DNA from 3 places in the Actinopolymorpha sp. B17G11 genome. Region 3 is predicted to be linked to each of the others. Evidence: riboswitches for the same ligand, from Rfam matches in the RefSeq annotation. Region 3 holds a riboswitch; each other region holds the start of a gene.
What was found. A riboswitch is a leader RNA that binds a small molecule or an ion and turns the genes downstream of it on or off. The one in region 3 is predicted to bind S-adenosylmethionine.
Positions count from the first base shown of each region.

Region 1 (3,269 bases), 390 kb from region 3:
CGGCGCAGCTTCCCGGCGTCGTCGAGCACCCGGGCGCGGATGCCGGGGTACTTCGTCTCCAGGGAGTCGAGCACCTCGCCGAGCGTGGCACCGTCCGCGTCCACCTCGGAAGCGCCGCCGGTGTAGGTGCGCAGGATCGTCGGAACTCGTACCTTCACGCTCATGCGAGCCCTGCCTTCGTGAATGCGTCGTACGTCGGACGGATGGTTGCCGCAGGTCCCACCTTGCCGGCGATGGCGTCCAGCGTCTTCAGTCCGTCGCCGGAGTTGATGATGACGGTCTCCGCGTCAGGGTCGAGTTGCCCGGTGTCGATCAGCTTTCTCAGCGTCGCGACGGTGACGCCGCCGGCGGTCTCGCCGAAGATCCCCTCCGTGCGCGCGAGCAGCGCGATGCCCTCGACCACCTCGTCGTCACTGACGTCCTCGACGACACCGCCCGTGCGTCGGCAGACATCGAGCACGTACGGTCCGTCGGCAGGGTTGCCGATCGCGAGCGACTTGGCGATGGTGTCCGGACGTACCGGCGCCACCACGTCGTGGCCCGCCTTGAACGCCGCCGACACCGGCGCGCAACCCGTCGCCTGCGCGCCGAAGATCTTGTACGGCGCATCCTCGATCAGCCCGAGGTCGACGAACTCCCGCAGTCCCTTGTCGACCTTCACCAGCTGCGCACCGGACGCGATCGGGACGACGACCTGCTGGGGCAGCCGCCAACCGAGCTGTTCGGCGATCTCGAAGCCCAGCGTCTTGGAACCCTCGGCGTAGTAGGGCCGGACGTTGACGTTGACGAACGCCCAGCTCTCTTCCTCACCGGCGATCTCGCTGGCGAGCCGGTTGACGTCGTCGTAGGTGCCTTCGACAGCGACCAGGGTGCCGCCGTAGACGGCGGTCGTGAGGATCTTCTGCTGTTCGAGGTTGTGCGGGACCATGACGACGCTGCGGATGCCCGCCCGGGCAGCGGCCGCGGCGACGGCATTGGCGAGGTTGCCGGTCGACGGGCACGCCAGCACCTGGAACCCCAGCTCGCGGGCCGCGCTGAGTGCGACCGCCACCACGCGATCCTTGAACGAGTGGGTCGGGTTGGCCGCGTCGTTCTTGATCCACAGGGTCCTGACACCGAGGGCGGCGGCCAGGCGGTCGGCACGGACGAGCGGGGTGAGGCCGGGTTCCGTGTTGGGGAACGACGCGACGTCGGTGGGCACCGGCAGGAGCGCCTGGTAGCGCCAGATGTTGGCCGGCCCCGCGGCGAGGTCGTCGCGGGTGATCTGCGGGTAGTCGTAGGCCACCTCGAGGGGGCCGAAGCATTCGGTACAGGCGTACTGCGCGCCGAGTTCGGTGGTCGCGCCACACTCGCGACATCGCAGACTCGTGGCGTTGCCGAACGCACCGGGGCGGGGGGTCTGCGCGGCGCCCGTCGTGTCGGCGCCGGCGTACGTGGTCGTCATGAGAGGCCTTCCTTCCTCATCTTCCTCAAGCGTCCGAGCCGGCCCAGGGATCTCCTGGTCGGGTCGTCGTGAGCCGGACTTGGCACCGTGTCCGCCGCGGGGCCTCTGATGCACGCGAGACACACGCGTCGGCGGTCGGCCGGTTGCCGGGGCTTCGTCGGGCCGGTCCCTCTGCCCCTCTGGATGAGATTCCTTGTTGAGTTGTTGTCGGCGAGCGTAACTGACCCGTCTCCGAGATCGTCCGGCAGGACCAGTATTCGAGACGGTTGTCCACCATCGGGACGGTGGCGGTCGGTCCCGCGCCGTGAGGAGCCGCAAATGACCACGCTGGGTAGGCGACAGGACCCCCGCCATGCGTCCACGCATGTGTCGGGTTCCGGGGGCCTACCCAGCGTGGTCATTTGCCTGGCGATTCGGCGAAGGTCGCCAAGGGTCGCTAAGCCCGGACCCACCGACGAATTGGGTGGGATGAGAGTGGCGTGGACCTGTTGCGGCATGGCGGCAAGCGTCCCTCGGGTCTTCGACCGGGCGTACACGCCGTCGACGTTGGGGTTCTTCCTGTGTGCGCGGGCTGAATGCGTTGCTGGCTACGGTGATTGCCGCGACCGGCGCGCCGGTGGTCGTGGCGCAGCGGCTGCGCAAGGGCTCGACTGGCTCACCACGCGGCGCGAAGCGGCTGGTCAGCGACGCGCTGAAGACCATCCGTGGCCTGACTGCCGCCAAGCCGCTGGTCCGGGCGGACTGGGCGTTCTTACGGACGCGGCCTGGGTGCTGTCGGCGGTCCCGCCGGCGCCGATGTGTCGATCGCTGGCTCATCGGACGTCTCACCGGCTGGCGTCGCCCGTCGCCATTGACGAGGCATTCTCGGCGACGGCAAGGAATCTGGCCAAGGTCGGCGACTGGTTGCTCGCCGACCAGGCCAGCGCCATGTCCCATAGTGGAAGGTCGTCCTGGATCGGGCGGTAGACCACCTGACTCGCATCGTGCGGTGGTGTTGGAGAGATGAGAAGCGAGACGCCCAGGTCGGCGGCGACGAGTGCGGGGATGGTCTGCACCTGAGCCTCCTGCACGATCCGCGGGCTGAACCCTGCGGCCAGACAGTAACCGATGATCGTGTCATGGACGATCGGCCCGGAATCTCTGATGAAGAACACGAATGACTCGTCGGCCAGTGCGGCGAGGGGAATACGTTCGTATCCCACGAGCCGGTGGGTCGCCGGCAGGGCTGCCACGAGCGCGTCGCGCGAGATCACCTTCTTCGTCAGCCCGTGCAGCGCCATGACGGGCCGGAGCAGGCCGACATCGAGATGACCGCTGCGTAGGGCCACGCTCTGTTCCAACGTCGTCATCGTGCGGGCGTTGACGACGACGTCCGGATATGCAGCACGGAAGGTACTGACGAGTCGCGGAATCGCATCGTAGGTTGCCGACTGGACGAATCCCAGCCGTAGGGAGCCAACCTCGCCAGCGTGCGCGCGTTTGGCGTCGCGTACGACTTCGTCGCTACGGGCAAGGATCTCGCGGGCCCCGGCGACCACGACCTCGCCAGCCGGAGTCAGGACGAACCGCCTTCGTGCACGCGAAAAGAGAGGGACACCGAGGTCCTTCTCCATGGCGGCGATCTGCCGGCTAAGCGAGGGTTGGGTGACGCCGAGCCGCTCGGCCGCACGACCCACATGCAGCTCATCCGCGACCATCAACAGGGCGCGCAGCTGGCGCTGCGAACTCGATATCATGCGCAAGATGATATGAGAGCACAACGATTTGGGCATTGGACGCATCAATCGCTGGCTCATAGCCTCTCCTGCATGACAACGGTGAAGGC
Region 1 covers NZ_JBEFTW010000001.1:52,227-55,495, reverse strand. The annotation lists gene ABN028_RS00255 (MoaD/ThiS family protein) at 1-164, opposite strand, end outside; gene thrC (threonine synthase) at 161-1,444, opposite strand; SAM riboswitch class I at 1,458-1,634, opposite strand; partial or broken gene ABN028_RS00245 (IS1380 family transposase) at 1,992-2,250, shown strand; gene ABN028_RS00240 (LysR family transcriptional regulator) at 2,269-3,180, opposite strand; gene ABN028_RS00235 (aldo/keto reductase) at 3,253-3,269, shown strand, end outside.
Region 1: linked by a shared signal. The riboswitch ahead of thrC (threonine synthase) and the one ahead of ABN028_RS01920 (GNAT family N-acetyltransferase) in region 3 are both predicted to bind S-adenosylmethionine.

Region 2 (3,269 bases), on a different contig from region 3:
CCGGGTGTGGAGGAGGTCAGTGCGGACCAGCGGGGCGAGGACACCATTCGTCGAAGTGGTCGCAGCGCCGGCCGATCCAGAACGTCTCGAGCAGCGGCGTGGTCAGGGACGGACTCATGGGATCACCGCCGCTTCCGGCTGGGCCCACGACGGACGGGGCCGCGGGTCCGGCGTCGGGGCCCACGCACCGCTGCTGTCGGAGTACGACCAGCAGGTTCCCGACGAGACCAGCGCGCTCACGGCATCGGCGAGTCGGTCGACGTCGGCCACCGTGCTCCCGACGCCGAAGCTCGCCCGCAGCGCACCCTCCGGCGCACCCAGCCGGGACACCAGCGGGTGAGCGCAGAACCGTCCATGCCGGATGCCGATGCCGTGCTCGGCCGAGACGTACGCCGCGACGAGACCCGGATGCAGGTCGTCCACCGAGAACGCCACCACCCCGATCGAGCTCGGGCTGTCCCGCCAGATCCTGTGCAGGCGTACGCCGGGAATGCTGGCCAGCCGCTCGGTCAGGCGTTCCCGAAGGGTCTCCTCGTGGGTTTCGAGCGCACCGTCGGGGAGGCCGGCCAGGGTGTCGCACGCAAAGCCGAGCGCCACCGCGCCGAGCACGTTGGGCGTACCACCCTCGTGCCGGGCGGGCGCGGGTGCCCAATCGGTGTGGGTGAGGCCGACCTCGCGCGCCGCGCCGCCACCGGGAAGGTAGGCCGGGGCAGCGTCGAGCCAGTCGCGACGTCCGACGAGGACACCCGCTCCGAACGGTGCGTAGAGCTTGTGACCCGACAGCGCGAGGTAGTCCACGCCGCTGGCCGCCAGGTCGATCCGGCGGTGCGGGGCGAGTTGGGCGGCGTCCACGACGACCCGCGCCCCGGCAGCGTGCGCGATGTCCACGATGTCGGCGATCGGCAGCAGCTCGCCGGTGACGTTGGACGCGCCGGTGACCGCGACCAGTGCGGCCGGGCGGGCGGCGAGTTCGGCGCGCAGGCTGATGAGGGTGGCGCGCTGGGTGGTGCCGGCGAGGACGCAGCGGGTCTTCCCACTCGCGCGATGCCGCCACGGGAGCAGATTGGCGTGATGTTCGATGTCGAGGTGGACGACCGCTTCGCCGGTGGGTACGCAGTGTGCGAGCAGGGTGAGCGCATCTGTCGTGTTGCGGGTGAAGACCACCACGTCGTCCGGGCGGGCACCCACGAACGCGGCGACCTTGGCCCGCGCGGTCTCGTAGAGCGTCGTACTCACCTGCGAGGCGTATCCCGCCCCTCGGTGCACGCTCGCGTAGAACGGGAGAACGCCGTTCAGGTGGGCCGCGACGGCGGACAGGCAGGGCGCGCTTGCTGCATAGTCGAGTTGGGCGTACGGCACCTGCTGGCCGCTGACGACCGGCACCTGCAGGTCGGCACCGACCACCGGGAGGAGCGGCTGGAGGCCGGCTTCTGAGCCACGTGGAACGGCGTTCGGCGAGGGTGGAGCGGCGTTAGGCGGCGGCGAGGTGGCGGTGAACGACAGTGGGGTGGGGCTCAGCGGCAGTGTGGTGGCGCTGGGGGCGAACGGCGCACAGGGCGCAGGCGCGGTGTCGACTGGTGTCATGCGTACCTCACAAGGTCTCGGGGACCCTGTGGGCCGCGGGTCCCGCGCTTGTGGTGCCGGGCGGCACCACCTGGTCCTCACCCGGGGCACCCCACCGCGGTTGGAGGGTTGCCGGCCAGCAAGCCGGGGCTCTCAGGGCTTGGCGCCCTTGCTGGCACTCATGACCGCGACACACGTTAACCGGTGGCAGGAGCAACTCGCCTCGATGTATCAAATAATGGACGCGCGTACCAATATGCGGGCAGCCTGCAGCTCGACCTCCGGCAGCCCATAGTCGTACGTCCTCTTTGCCGAAGGTCGTGACCAGCCGTCGGAGGCCCACATCCGCAGCCTGGCGATCGACCGATCGGGGTCGTCGAACTGACCGCCGCGGGCTCGCTCGGGCGGGTCCGCATCCTGACCGTCCGGTGAACCGACCGGGCGTACCCACGGCTTCGGGGTTCCGCCCATCGACGCGGCCCGGCTACCGTGACCGGCATGCCTGCACCGACGAAGATTGTTCTCGACGAGTCCGAGCTGCCACGAGCCTGGTACAACGTGCTCGCTGACCTGCCGAGCCCACCGCCGCCGGTCCTGCACCCGGGCACCCACCAGCCGGTTGGCCCGGACGACCTCGCCCCGCTCTTCCCGATGGACCTCATCCTGCAGGAGGTGACGACCGAGCGGTACGTCGAGATTCCCGAGGAGGTCCTCGACGTCTACCGGCTGTGGCGGCCGTCGCCGCTCTACCGCGCCCATCGCCTGGAGAAGGCGCTCGGCACGCCGGCCAAGATCTTCTACAAGTACGAAGGCGGCTCACCCGCCGGGTCCCACAAGCCGAACACCGCCGTGCCCCAGGCGTACTACAACGCCAAGGCGGGCGTACGCAGGTTGACGACCGAGACAGGCGCGGGCCAGTGGGGCACGGCGCTGGCGTTCGCCTGCTCGCAGTACGACCTGGCCTGCGAGGTCTGGCAGGTGCGCGCGTCGTACGACCAGAAGCCGTACCGCAAGATCATGATCGAGACGTTCGGCGGCACCATCCACCCGTCGCCGTCGGACCTGACCGCGGCCGGGCGCGCCGTGCTGGAGAAGGATCCCGACTCGCCCGGGTCGCTCGGCATCGCGATCTCGGAGGCGGTCGAGGTCGCGGCGACGAACGCCGACACCAACTACTCCCTCGGCAGCGTCCTCAACCACGTGCTGCTGCACCAGACGATCATCGGCGAGGAGGTGGTCGCGCAGTTCGGCAAGGTGGGGTTGACACCGGACGTCCTCATCGGCTGCACCGGCGGCGGCTCGAACTTCGGCGGGCTCGCGTTCCCCTTCCTCCGCGAGAAGCTGGCGGGTCGGCTCGACGTCACGATCCGCGCCGTGGAGCCGGCGAGCTGCCCGTCGCTGACGAAGGGGGTCTATGCGTACGACTTCGGTGACACGGCAGGCATGACGCCCTTGATGAAGATGCACACGCTGGGCCACGACTTCATCCCCGACCCGATCCACGCCGGTGGGCTGCGCTACCACGGCATGTCGCCGCTGCTCTCCCATATCTACGAGCTGGGTTTGATCGAGGCGGTGGCGAAGACGCAGCGGGAGTGCTTCGAGGCGGGTGTGCAGTTCGCGCGTACGGAAGGGATCGTGCCGGCGCCGGAGCCCACCCACGCCCTCGCCGCGTGCATCGACGAAGCCCTGCGCTGCAAGGAGTC
Region 2 covers NZ_JBEFTW010000005.1:29,160-32,428, forward strand. The annotation lists gene ABN028_RS07390 (aminotransferase class V-fold PLP-dependent enzyme) at 115-1,584, opposite strand; SAM riboswitch class IV at 1,624-1,750, opposite strand; gene ABN028_RS07395 (TrpB-like pyridoxal phosphate-dependent enzyme) at 2,062-3,269, shown strand, end outside.
Region 2: linked by a shared signal. The riboswitch ahead of ABN028_RS07390 (aminotransferase class V-fold PLP-dependent enzyme) and the one ahead of ABN028_RS01920 (GNAT family N-acetyltransferase) in region 3 are both predicted to bind S-adenosylmethionine.

Region 3 (3,269 bases):
CGAGGAACGGATGCAGGGATACCGTGACGTCCTGCGTGAGCGCGGACATCCACCAGACGCCGAACGCTGTTTCACCGAATTCCACAGCACACTGCCGGGGTCGCGGTCAGCGGACGTGGCGAGCGCCGACCGCGAGGCTCTGCGCGCTTTCCTCAAACGCGAACCAGGCATCACCGGCTTCGTGGCCTGCGAGTACAACATCGCCGTCCTGCTGCGACAGGTTCTCGAGCACGCGGGTGAATGGGATCCCGACCGTCGGATGATCGCCTGCTTCGACTCACTGGAATCGCCGACTGATGCCGGCACCTTCGTCTACATCAAGCAGGACCAGCAGGAGATGGGCCGCCGCGCCGTCGACCTTCTCCACGCCCAGCTGGGCGGCGACGACGTGCCGCTCAGGTCGGTCGTACCGTTCACCCTTGTCGATCCGACCAGGTGAAGGCTGGGAAGAACCCCGCGACAGCAGGCGTTCGTCGGCCTGTCAGGACGGGCGGACGGCGTAGATGAGGTGCAGGGCGCGATCCCCCTCGATGGTCCGCGGGTTCTCCAGCAGTTGTTGGGGCAGGGAGGAGGATCCGAAGAAGCGCTTCCCACTGCCGAGAATGACCGGTGCCACGCTGAGGTGGACCTCGTCGACCAGACCGGCCTCGAGAGCCTGGCGCCCGATGTCGCCCGAGGTCACCGACACGTCGCCGTCGCCGGCGTAGGCCTGTGCCTGCGCGATGGCGCTGGGCACACCATCGGTGACGAACGTGAACGGCGCGTCGGGGAACCCCCAGTTGGTGGGCGGCTGGTGAGTCACCACGAAGACGTGATCGCCTGCCGCGGGTACGCCGTGCCATCCGTTCGTGATGTCGAACAGGTGCCGACCGATCACCGCCGCGCGAACATTGCCCGAGGTCGAACGAATGTACTCGGCGCTGGCGGCGCTCACATGGAAAACCCGGTCCGGATCTCCCATGGTTGTCGCCACGTCGCCGTTTCCGTACCACTCGAACAGTGGGCCCACATTGTCGTTCTCGTCCGCGATGAACCCGTCAACGGACACCGTGGCCCCCACGATCACTTTGCCCATGATCGGGACCTCCTCAGTCATCCTCATTCGTTTGCCGAACCGCCGATTCCGCGGGTGACGCAGGTGCAGACCACGATCGTGGCGCGGATTCATCGGTGTTCGCGGCAGTTCGCCGGTTCGGTGGCGGCCGACGTTGACCGCCGTCCTACGCCGAGGCATGATCCCCTCACCGAGGTTCATCCAGAGGATCCGAGGGACCTGGCCCAATGACGGTCCGGCAACCTGCCCTACGGCAAGGTGCCAATGCCAGGAACGATGAGGAGGCACTCATGAGCGCATGGCTCGATGTGCCCGTACTCCATGGATCGTTCGTTCGGCTGGAGCCACTGGCGATGGCTCACGCGTCGGATCTGGCGCGGGCCGCGGAGGAAGATCGCCGCACCTACGGCTTCACCGTGGTTCCCCGTGCCGCCGGGGTGAAGGAGTACCTGGCGACCCAGTTCGCTCGCAGGAGCGAGGGACTCACGCCCTTCGCGCAGGTCCGGCAGCGGGACGGTATGGCCGTGGGTTGCACAGCCCTCTGGAACCCGCGAACGTGGCCGGACCGGCAGGACCTGCGCGCCATCGAAATCGGCTGGACCTGGCTTGCGGCGTCGGCGCAGGGCACGGGGATCAATGCCGAGGCAAAGCTGCTGCTCTTCACGTATGCGTTCGAGACGTTGGGGGTGGCCCGTGTCGACCTCAAGACGGACGCCCGCAACGAACGTTCGCGCCGGGCGATCGACGGCCTCGGGGCGCGCTTCGAGGGGGTGTTGCGCAGTTGGTCGGCCTCGTGGGCGCCTGGGGAGGCGGGGGCGTTGCGCGACTCGGCCATGTTCTCTGTCGTCGCGACCGAATGGCCGTCCGTCAAGTCGGCACTCGGCGCGCGGATCGAGGGCCTGAGCATTCGATAGGGCCTGAGGCGAGCCTCGACGTCTATGCGGAGTACGGCGTGACCCCTCTCTGCGAGGGATTTCCCGGATACACGCTGGATCTCGCTGCCGCCTGATTCCTCACGACTTGACGCATGCCGATATGGGCATATGATGGCGGACATGGCACGAGCCGCGACGACGTCGGACGTCTTCAACGCGATCGCCGAGCCGCGGCGCCGGGAGATCCTGGTGCTGCTGCGGGCGGGTGAGCGGCCGGTGACCGAGTTGGCCCGGGAGTTGGGGATGACCCAGCCGCGCGCGTCCAAACACCTGCGGGTGCTCCGGGAGGTCGGGCTGGTGCGGGACCGCAAGGCAGGCAAGCAGCGCCTGTACGGCCTTGACGCCCGCGGGCTGCGACCGGTCCACGAGTGGACCGGTGGGTTCGAGCGCTTCTGGAGCGAGAGCTTCGACCGGCTGGACGCGTACGTGCAGGACCTGAAGCAGGCCCGTCTAGAGCAGGCAGGGCAGGAGGAGTAGCTGATGAGCGCGACGGGACGAGGAGGGCCGGCGCAGTCCGCGACGGCTGACCGGGAGATCGTGATCTCCCGGGTCATCGACGCCCCGCGGGAGCTGGTGTTCGAGGCGTTCACCGAGGTGCGGCACCTGTCGCGGTGGTGGGGGCCGGAGGGGTTCACCACGACCACGCGGTCGTTCGAGTTCGGCGTCGGCGGGGAGTGGGACTTCGTGATGCACGGGCCGGACGGGACGGACTACACCGAGTGGATCTCCTGGACCGAGATCGCCCCGCCGGAACGGATCGCGCTGCTGCACGGTGAGTCCCGCGGCGACCCGAACGCCTTCGAGTCGGTCCTGACGTTCGAGCCCGACGGTGCGGCGACCCGGATCGAGATGCGCACGGTGTTCCCCACCAAAGAACTGCGCGACGAGGCGGTCGAGAAGTACCACGCGATCGAAGCCGGCCAGCAGACCCTGAGCAAGCTGGCGGCCTACGTCACCGAGATCACTCGGTTGGGAGCGGAGGACTGATGGCCGGGAAGGTGTTCTTCAGCGTGTCGATGTCGCTGGACGGTTTCATCGCGCCCGAGTCCCTCGGGGACTTGATGGGGCAGCAGTGGGTGGAACTGCAGCGGTGGGTCTTCCCACTGCGGTTCTTCCGGGAGAACCTGAAGCTCGGCGGGGGCGGCGAGGAAGGGCGCGACAACGAGATCGTGCGGGAGACGTATCTGCGCACCGGCGCGAGCGTCATGGGCAAGCGCATGTTCGACGCCGGCGAGCAGATGTGGCCGGAGGAGGCGCCGTTCCACACCCCGGTGTTCGTC
Region 3 covers NZ_JBEFTW010000001.1:443,188-446,456, forward strand. The annotation lists gene ABN028_RS01910 (GntR family transcriptional regulator) at 1-439, shown strand, start outside; gene ABN028_RS01915 (dihydrofolate reductase family protein) at 482-1,096, opposite strand; SAM riboswitch class I at 1,249-1,337, shown strand; gene ABN028_RS01920 (GNAT family N-acetyltransferase) at 1,345-1,968, shown strand; gene ABN028_RS01925 (ArsR/SmtB family transcription factor) at 2,110-2,466, shown strand; gene ABN028_RS01930 (SRPBCC family protein) at 2,470-2,976, shown strand; gene ABN028_RS01935 (dihydrofolate reductase family protein) at 2,976-3,269, shown strand, end outside.